4 regions of the Pseudomonas sp. S2_C11 genome follow, and region 3 is predicted to be linked to each of the others. Evidence: predicted binding sites of a transcription regulator. Region 3 holds the regulator's gene; each other region holds the start of a gene.
What was found. The regulator FliA, encoded in region 3, starts transcription of late flagellar genes. The targets are predictions, from matches to a motif close to CTAAAGTTTNNNNNNNNNNNGCCGNTAA.
Positions count from the first base shown of each region.

Region 1: AB4N48_RS04465 (methyl-accepting chemotaxis protein) is a predicted target of FliA. The motif match lies at 981-1,008, and genes of this name have one in related genera.
Region 2: motA (flagellar motor stator protein MotA) is a predicted target of FliA. The motif match lies at 1,021-1,048, and genes of this name have one in related genera.
Region 4: flgM (flagellar biosynthesis anti-sigma factor FlgM) is a predicted target of FliA. The motif match lies at 1,287-1,314, and genes of this name have one in related genera.

Region 1 covers NZ_CP162765.1:956,674-958,874, forward strand. Annotated here, with positions in the region: gene AB4N48_RS04460 (transporter) at 1-846, opposite strand, end outside; gene AB4N48_RS04465 (methyl-accepting chemotaxis protein) at 1,122-2,201, shown strand, end outside.
Region 2 covers NZ_CP162765.1:4,853,367-4,855,567, reverse strand. Annotated here, with positions in the region: gene AB4N48_RS21890 (HDOD domain-containing protein) at 1-950, opposite strand, end outside; gene motA (flagellar motor stator protein MotA) at 1,117-1,968, shown strand; gene motB (flagellar motor protein MotB) at 1,972-2,201, shown strand, end outside.
Region 3 covers NZ_CP162765.1:3,693,958-3,696,158, reverse strand. Annotated here, with positions in the region: gene flhF (flagellar biosynthesis protein FlhF) at 1-12, shown strand, start outside; gene fleN (flagellar synthesis regulator FleN) at 129-959, shown strand; gene fliA (RNA polymerase sigma factor FliA) at 956-1,696, shown strand; gene AB4N48_RS16695 (chemotaxis response regulator CheY) at 1,864-2,201, shown strand, end outside.
Region 4 covers NZ_CP162765.1:1,022,671-1,024,871, reverse strand. Annotated here, with positions in the region: gene AB4N48_RS04765 (chemotaxis protein CheV) at 1-344, opposite strand, end outside; gene flgA (flagellar basal body P-ring formation chaperone FlgA) at 427-1,188, shown strand; gene flgM (flagellar biosynthesis anti-sigma factor FlgM) at 1,351-1,677, shown strand; gene AB4N48_RS04750 (flagella synthesis protein FlgN) at 1,726-2,193, shown strand.

The DNA of each region.
Region 1 (2,201 bases), 2.7 Mb from region 3:
CAGGGTGAACAGCGTGCGGTTGCTTTGTTCGTTGAGGTTGGTGGCGATTTCTTCCTGCAACAGTTTGATGCGTTCGCCGAGGGCGGTGAGGTCGTTGATGATCAGCGCAAACTCCTCGGTGGATTTGCGCAACTCCTTGACGTCCTCCTTCTGCAACCATGGCGGCGGGCGGTTGAGCAGGCGCAGCAACGACCCCGGCTCCAACGCCAGCAGCCGTTGCAGTCGCACCAGCACGCGACGGTTGGCGCCAAGTTCGGCGCGGTTGGTCGACAGGCGTGAAGACAGCAATTCGTCTTCGACCTGATCGACACTCAGGCTGGTCTTGCGCACGATCTGCGTCAGCACCTCACCTTGATCGCGCAGCAGATGCACGAGCAATTCCGAGGGCGAGCGAAAGCACTCGCCGGCCTTTACCGACGAGCGCAATTTATCTACCGAATGCAGCGGTTGCAGGCGCGCGCTGACGATCAGTTTGCTGCGCACGCAGACCCACAGCGTCGACACGTCGGAGGAGACCATGCTGCTGAGGTTGAACACCACATCGTTGACCACCGCCAGCAGCGCCGAATCGACATGCTCGATGCGTGTCGAACGCGAACCTTCGTGCAACGCCTCGAAAAATTCCTCGGGCAATTGCAGATGACTTTTCATCCAGCGCTCGCACGCGGCGTGGGCCAGGTTCAGGTGCAGCCAGAGAAATTCATCGCTCTCACCGTCATCCTGCAAACAGCGCAACGCCGTCGCCGAATCGATCTCGCGCCCGCGCTCCCCGGGCAGAAAACGAAAGCCGTAGAGCAAGCCAAACAGGTCCGGGTCGCGATGGCTGATATCGAGGCTGTGGTTCATGGCGGCTCGCTGCGAGGAGGGTGTCTGGGGCAGGATTTTCAGGTCCACCGGAGCGGCATCATCGCAAGCTCACATGACCGTTTTGTGACAGCAAAGTGACTGCAAATCAAAGCGTTACCGGCTGTCGGAAGTTTCTCAAGGAAGGCTCTGGCATGCCGATCACAGGTGAGTTAGGTTGCGCGCCATTGGCCTTGGTCATGGTACGTCGACAGGGAAGTCCGGCCATTTTTCACGTCCGTTCGGGCGTGCCTCATCCCTGCTTCGAGTACCTTGCAATGCTGCAAAAATCCCTGAGAGCGCAAATTCTCGCCCTGTTGAGCGGCAGTCTGCTGGCGATGCTGTTGATCGCTCTGGCCTGCTTTCATTTCCTCTCCAACGGCGTGCAAAGCTACAGCCAGTTGATCGCCGGCCCGCTGCACACTTCGCAACTGATCGATGAAGCCAACCTGCAATTCAAGGTGCAGGTGCAAGAGTGGAAAAACGTTCTGCTGCGCGGCAAGCAACCAGCGGATCTGGCGAAATACTGGAGCCAGTTCGAAGAGCGTCAGCGCGACGTGCAGAACATTCTCGGCGAACTCGCCAGCCAAAAAGGCATCGAGGCCAATCTCAAATCCCGCATCGAACGCTTGCGCGACGAGCATCGCCAGTTGGGTACTGCCTACCAGAAAGGCCGCGATGCCTACGTGGCTGCCGGTGGTGATCCGAGCGCTGGCGACGCAGCTGTCAAAGGCGTCGACCGCGCCACCAGCGAGCAGATGAGTGCATTGGTTGCCGAACTGCGCGAGCAGGGCACCGCGCAATCGGCGTTGATCAGTGCCAGCGCTGAGCGCACCGTGTGGCTGGGGCTGTTGGTGATGCTCGCGTCAGGCTTGTTGATCGGTCTGCTGAGCCTGTGGCTGGTCAGCCGCAACCTGATCGAACCGATCCGCAACCTCATCGATTACGTCACCCGCTTGAGCCGTGGCCAGTTGGCTGAACGTGTTGTCAGCGAGCGTCGCGATGAGCTGGGCAACCTCGCCGCCGCAGCGAACACTCTGCGCGATTTTCTGGCGGACACCTTCACTCGCTTGCAACGCAGCGCCGGTGATCTGGACAGCGCCAGCGGCGAGTTGAACGCCATTGCCACGACCATGGCCGGCGGCACCAGCGAGCAATTCAACCGCACGGATCAAGTGGCCACGGCGATGAATGAAATGTCCGCCACGGCGCAGGAAGTCGCCCGTCACGCCGCCGATGCCGCGCGTGCTGCGGACGATGCCGATCAGTCGGCGCAGCAGGGTGAAAAGGTCATGCAGACCACCATCCATTCCATCACGCAGATGCGCGGCGAAATCGCCAACACCGCCACGGTGATC
Region 2 (2,201 bases), 1.2 Mb from region 3:
AAATCAGGCATCGCATGCTGACGCGCGCTGTTCGCCGCTTGCTGGTGCAACTGTTGCTGCACTTCGTCCATGGAAATCTGCAGATAGAGGCTGGTCAGGTACTGCCAGCGCTTGCTGTGCGGACTGTCCCAGGCCTGTTGCGCCGACAGCGCCAGCCCATTGGCCAGCAGCACGGTATTCGCCGGCTGGTTGAGCCAGCGGCGCAATGTCGGGTCATCGTCGAGGCGATTCTGCTGGCGCAGTGGGTGCTCGCTGTCGCGGGCGATGCGCAGCACTTTGACCAGTTCGCGTTGTTCGCTGAGCAGCAATTTGTAGCCTTGCTCGACCCAGATCGGCAGATGCCAGGCGTGGACCAGTGCCTCGGCGATCTTCAACAGGCGCACGCCGAACAATTGCTTTTCGACCACACGTGCCGACTCGCCCTTGTGGATCACGCGCAGTTCCCACTCCTCGAGCAACTGCGGATACGTCAGTGCCAAGGGCCACAGCGGCGACAAAAACAGCAAGCTGCCCCAATGAATGTCCTGCCACAGCCGCGCGAGGCGACTGGCAAAAAAACCGTTGGCCTGTTGTGTCGCGTGCTGGCTGATCAGTTGCAATTGGCGCAAACCCTTGGGGATTTGCCGGTGCGGTTCGGCGGGCAGGCGCGCGAGCAATTCTTCGGTGCGGGCAAGGCCCAGGCGATTGATTGCCACCTCAAGATTTTCCGCCGGCGCGGCCATGGTGCCGTGGGTGTGACGATTCGCCTCACGGATGACGCTCAAGGCCAGCGCCGGGCTGTCCTGCATCAGATCGGCGATGTCGCGCAGCGAGCTGCGATTGTCGCGGATCGCCCGGCAGACTTTGTCGTGAGCCTCTTGTGGTACGGGCAGGCGGACGCTGTCGAGCAGCTTGACCCAAGCCTGGAGCGTGGTCGGTATTACCGATGGAATGTTCGTTTCATTAGCCATGTCTGGACGAGATCTTCACTGACTGTAGACGCGCCCGGCATGGGCTAAATTGGCTTTTCGCCTGAACTGGCTATAGTCTGGCGCAGTTTTGCCGATAAGTAGAAGAAGAGATTTTTTAACTTCCGAATATGACCTTGAACCCGACTTAAACAAGTACCTTCTACCTATGGCTAAAATTATCGGCATCATCGTCGTATTCGCGAGCGTGCTCGGCGGATACGTGCTCTCCCACGGCAAGATTGCCGCTCTGATCCAGCCCTTCGAGGTGATGATCATCGGCGGTGCGGCCCTCGGCGCATTTCTCCAGGCCAACCCCGGTTACATGACGATGCACGTGCTCAAGAAATCCCTGAGCATGTTCGGTTCGCGCTTCACCCACACCTTCTACCTGGAAGTGCTCGGGCTGATCTACGAAATCCTCAACAAGAGCCGCCGTGAAGGCATGATGGCGATCGAAGGCGACATCGAAGATGCCGCCGCGAGCCCGATCTTCGCCAAGTACCCGGCGGTGCTCAAGGATGAACGCATGACCGCGTTCGTCTGCGATTACCTGCGCATCATGTCCTCCGGCAACATGGCTCCGCACGAACTGGAAGGCCTGTTCGACATGGAACTGTACAGCCTCAAGGAAGACCTCGAGCACCCATCGCACGCGGTCAACGGCATCGCCGACGGCATGCCCGGTTTCGGTATCGTTGCGGCGGTACTCGGTATCGTGGTGACCATGGCCTCGCTGGGTGAGGGTGACCAGGCGTCGATCGGTCTGCACGTGGGTGCGGCACTGGTCGGTACCTTCTTCGGTATTCTCGCGGCGTACGGTTTCTTCGGTCCGCTGGCGCATTCCCTGGCCCACGATGCCAAGGAAGAGCTCAACGTCTACGAAGCCATCAAGGCCTCGCTGGTGGCTTCGGCGTCCGGCATGCCGCCGTCGCTGGCGGTCGAGTTCGGGCGCAAGGTTCTGTACCCGGCGCACCGTCCAAGCTTCGCCGAGCTGGAACAAGCGGTTCGCGGTCGCTAAGTCATGGAAAATAATCAGCCGATCATCGTCAAGCGCGTCAAGCGCATTGCCGCCGGGCACCACGGCGGGGCGTGGAAAATCGCCTTCGCCGACTTTGCCACGGCGATGATGGCGTTCTTCCTCGTGCTGTGGCTGCTGTCCACCGCTACGCCGGAACAGAAGATCGCCATCGCCGGTTATTTCAAGGACCCGGTCGGCTTCTCCGAAAGCGGCACGCCGTACATCATCGACTT
Region 3 (2,201 bases):
CAGGTTGGCTGAGGTAATCATGAACAGTTTTTGTACCTACATCGATGGTCTGCCACGCATTGTTCCGATCAGGAACGCGCAGCCAGTAATGTGGCCTCCGTCTATGCAAGACAAGGTAAAGAAATAACATGGGCAGCATGCATCCCGTACAGGTGATCGCGGTGACCGGCGGCAAAGGTGGCGTCGGCAAGACTAACGTGTCAGTGAACTTGTCGCTGGCGCTGGCAGAGCTTGGCCGTCGGGTCATGCTGCTGGACGCCGACCTGGGCCTGGCGAACGTCGACGTTCTGCTGGGGCTGACACCCAAGCGCACACTGGCCGACGTTATCGAAGGCCGTTGCGAACTGCGCGACGTGCTGTTGCAAGGCCCGGGCGGGATTCGCATCGTGCCGGCGGCCTCCGGCACGCAGAGCATGGTGCACCTGAGCCCGGCGCAACATGCCGGCCTGATCCAGGCGTTCAGCGACATCGGCGACAATCTCGACGTGCTGGTGATCGACACCGCTGCGGGTATTGGTGACTCGGTAGTCAGTTTCGTTCGTGCCGCGCAAGAGGTGTTGCTGGTGGTCTGCGACGAGCCGACTTCGATCACCGACGCTTACGCGCTGATCAAGTTGCTCAACCGCGACTACGGCATGAACCGCTTCCGCGTGCTGGCCAACATGGCGCAGAGCCCGCAAGAAGGGCGCAACCTGTTCGCCAAGTTGACCAAGGTCACGGATCGCTTCCTCGACGTCGCCCTACAATACGTCGGCGCCGTGCCATACGACGAAAGCGTGCGCAAGGCAGTGCAGAAGCAGCGCGCCGTCTACGAAGCCTTTCCCCGTTCCAAGTGCGCACTGGCCTTCAAAGCCATCGCCCAGAAGGTCGATACCTGGCCGCTGCCCGCCAACCCGCGCGGGCATCTGGAATTTTTCGTCGAGCGTCTCGTGCAGCAAACCGCAGGGCCTGTGATATGACCGCCAGTGGCATGAATCTTTACAAAAAGTCGGCGCGTGACGCGCAATACGAATTGATCGAGCGTTACGCGCCACTGGTCAAGCGCATTGCCTATCACTTGCTGGCGCGCCTGCCGGCCAGCGTGCAGGTCGAAGACCTGATCCAGGCCGGGATGATCGGTTTGCTGGAAGTCTCGACCAAATACGACGCCAGCAAAGGCGCCAGTTTCGAAACGTACGCGGGCATTCGAATCCGCGGCGCGATGCTCGATGAAGTGCGCAAAGGGGATTGGGCACCACGCTCGGTTCACCGTAATACCAGGATGGTCAGCGACGCGATTCGCTCGATTGAAGCTAAAACCGGCCGTGACGCTAAAGATCACGAGGTTGCGGCCGAACTCCAATTGAGTCTCGACGATTACTACGGGATTCTGAATGACACCTTGGGCAGTCGCCTGTTCAGTTTCGACGACCTCTTGCAGGACGGCGAACACGAAGGGCTGCACGAGGATGGCGCCAGTGCTCATATGGAGCCGTCACGCGATCTGGAAGATGAACGCTTTCAGGCGGCGCTGGCGGACGCGATTGCCAATTTGCCGGAGCGTGAGCGACTGGTGTTGGCGCTGTACTACGACGAAGAGCTGAACCTCAAGGAAATCGGTGAAGTCCTTGGCGTCAGTGAATCGCGGGTCAGCCAGTTACACAGCCAGTGCGCGGCCCGTCTGCGGGGGCGTTTGGGGGAGTGGCGAGCGCGCTGAAGGCAGTGTGGGGACACTGCGAAACGAGGCTGGTGCGGTGATAAGCGGCGCCGGTCTCGATCCGTTGTGCTCCAGACAAACTTTAAGTGCTGCGCCGATTGATTGAAGTGGCGCGTCCAGGTGCTGGGCGCGTTTAAGACTGCTTGGAGGTCGAATTGAACAAAGACATGAAAATCCTCATCGTTGATGACTTCTCAACGATGCGGCGGATCATCAAGAACCTGCTGCGCGATCTTGGGTTCACCAACACCGTCGAGGCCGACGATGGCACCACTGCCATTCCGGTGCTCAACAGCGGCAGCATCGACTTTCTGGTAACGGACTGGAACATGCCGGGCATGACCGGTATCGACCTGCTGCGTCACGTGCGCGCCGATGAGAAACTCAAGCACCTCCCGGTGTTGATGGTGACTGCTGAAGCCAAGCGCGAGCAGATCATCGAGGCCGCTCAGGCCGGTGTGAACGGTTACGTAGTCAAACCTTTCACGGCTCAAGCGTTGAAAGA
Region 4 (2,201 bases), 2.7 Mb from region 3:
ATGTTGACGATGCGCTCCACCGAGCGGACCAGGAAACCCTGGGTCTTGGTGTTGTACTCCGTGATGATCACGAACGGACTGTTCTTGTCTTTCAACGCACCGGAGCCCGTTGCCATTGCCAGATCCAGGATCGGAATGGTCGCTCCCCGTATATTCGCTACCCCGCACACGACAGGACTGGATTTGGGCATCAACGTCAGGGACGGGCATTGCAACACTTCCCGTACCTTGAACACGTTGATCCCATAGAGCTGCGGCCCGTCGAGACGGAACAACAGCAGCTCGAGGCGATTCTGCCCTACCAGTTGCGTGCGCTGGTTCACCGAATCCATTACACCAGCCATGCCCAGACTCCTACACCAACGCCAAGTGTTGTTGCGACGCACATTCATTGCTAAACGGCACGGCGCTTGCTTTTTAACTCGTATGAACGCTCAAACGACATTTTCCCGACGCCTGACATCTTCCCTTCGCAAAGGGCTTTGCGCGGTGTCCGCCGTTTGCTGCTTGCTTGCTGGCAGTCCTGCCCATGCAGATGCGGTTACCTTGCCTGATATGCTTATCGGCGTGACTCAGGGCTTTCTTGAATTCACCGTAGAAGACTATTTGGCTTCCAGTCAAACCGAAGGCCGCTACGAAATCGAAGTCAACCAGCTCGACCCGCGCATGCGCATGCCCATGTGCGACAAGGAATTGACAGCCACGCTGGAGAGCCCGGCACGCCCGCTGGGCCGCGTCACGGTGAAGGTTCGCTGCGAAGGCAGTTCGCCCTGGACGGTGTTCGTACCCGCTCAAGTCCGCCTGTTTCGCGAGATCGTGACGACCACTCGTCCGCTGAAACGCGCCGGCATTATCGAGCCGCAGGATGTGACCTTGCGCGAGCGCGACGTCAGCACGATCAACCAGGGTTTCCTGACCTCCGTCGACGAAGCGATCGGGCAGAAACTTACCCGACCAACGGTCGCCGATCAGGTCATAACTCTGGTGCATCTGGAACAGGCCGAAGTGGTCCGCAAGGGTGACCAGGTGGTGATCACTGCGCGCAGCGGCACCCTTGCCGTACGCATGCCGGGGGAAGCGCTCTCCAATGGCGGAATGAAAGAACAGATTCGAGTAAAAAACCTTAATTCTCAAAGAGTTATCAAGGCGCAGGTGATTGCGCCGGGACAGGTCGAAGTGGCCATGTAAAAGCCCTGTGGAGAAAACTGGCGCCGATCCCGTCGCTTCCCTAAACTGTGCCGCAGCAGGTCTCGCAACGGCGCATGCAAGCTTATGGTTGATTGGGCCTAAAGTTTTTCAGGGGATAGCCGAAAACATGGCAAGCGTCCAAATTCCCAGAGGTTTTTTATCATGGTTATCGATTTCAACCGATTGAACAGTTCCTCGTCACTAACCGGCAGCACACGTACCAGCAACGCCAAGGAAAGCGCTGAAAACAGCCCCTCCGCGCCGCTGAATACCCAGGCCGAACAGGCCAATGTCGCCAAAAGCGGGGAGTCGGTACACCTCAGCAATGAGGCTCAACAGTTGCAGAAGGTCACTGACAAGCTGCGCGATCAGCCTGCTGTCGACAAAGCCCGTGTGGCCGAGTTGAAAGCCGCGATTGCCGATGGCAGCTATAAAGTCGACAGCAACCGTGTAGCCAGCAAACTGCTCAACTTCGAAGCCCAGCGCTAGGCTTTTGCCGGCGCCAGGCTTTTGGACGCTTAAACCCCAAGGCCAGCCATGCACGACACTAACTTATTGCAACTGATCAACGACGACTTTGCTCCAGCGCAACAATTGCTGGAGTTATTGCAAACCGAATCCCTCGCTTTGCATGGTCGCGACATGCCGTTGCTGGAAGAAATTCTGGCGACCAAGCAAGCGTTGATCATTCTGCTCGAGCAGCATGGCCGCAAGCGCAGCGAAATCCTCGCCAGCCTCAACCTGCCGACCGATCGCACAGGCCTTGAGCAACTGGCCAGCCAGTCGAGCATTGGCGACCAGTTGCTGACCCAGGGCGATGCCCTGACCGCGCTGATCGCCCAGTGCCAGGCTGCCAACGTCAAGAATGGCCAGTCGATCCAGATCCAGCAGGCGACCACGGCCAATCAACTGAAGATCCTCACCGGCGGTGAGCCGCCAGCGCTTTACGACGCCAGCGGGACCTTTGCCAAACCGGTCAAGCCGCGAACGCTCAGCCAGGCATGAGCCATTCG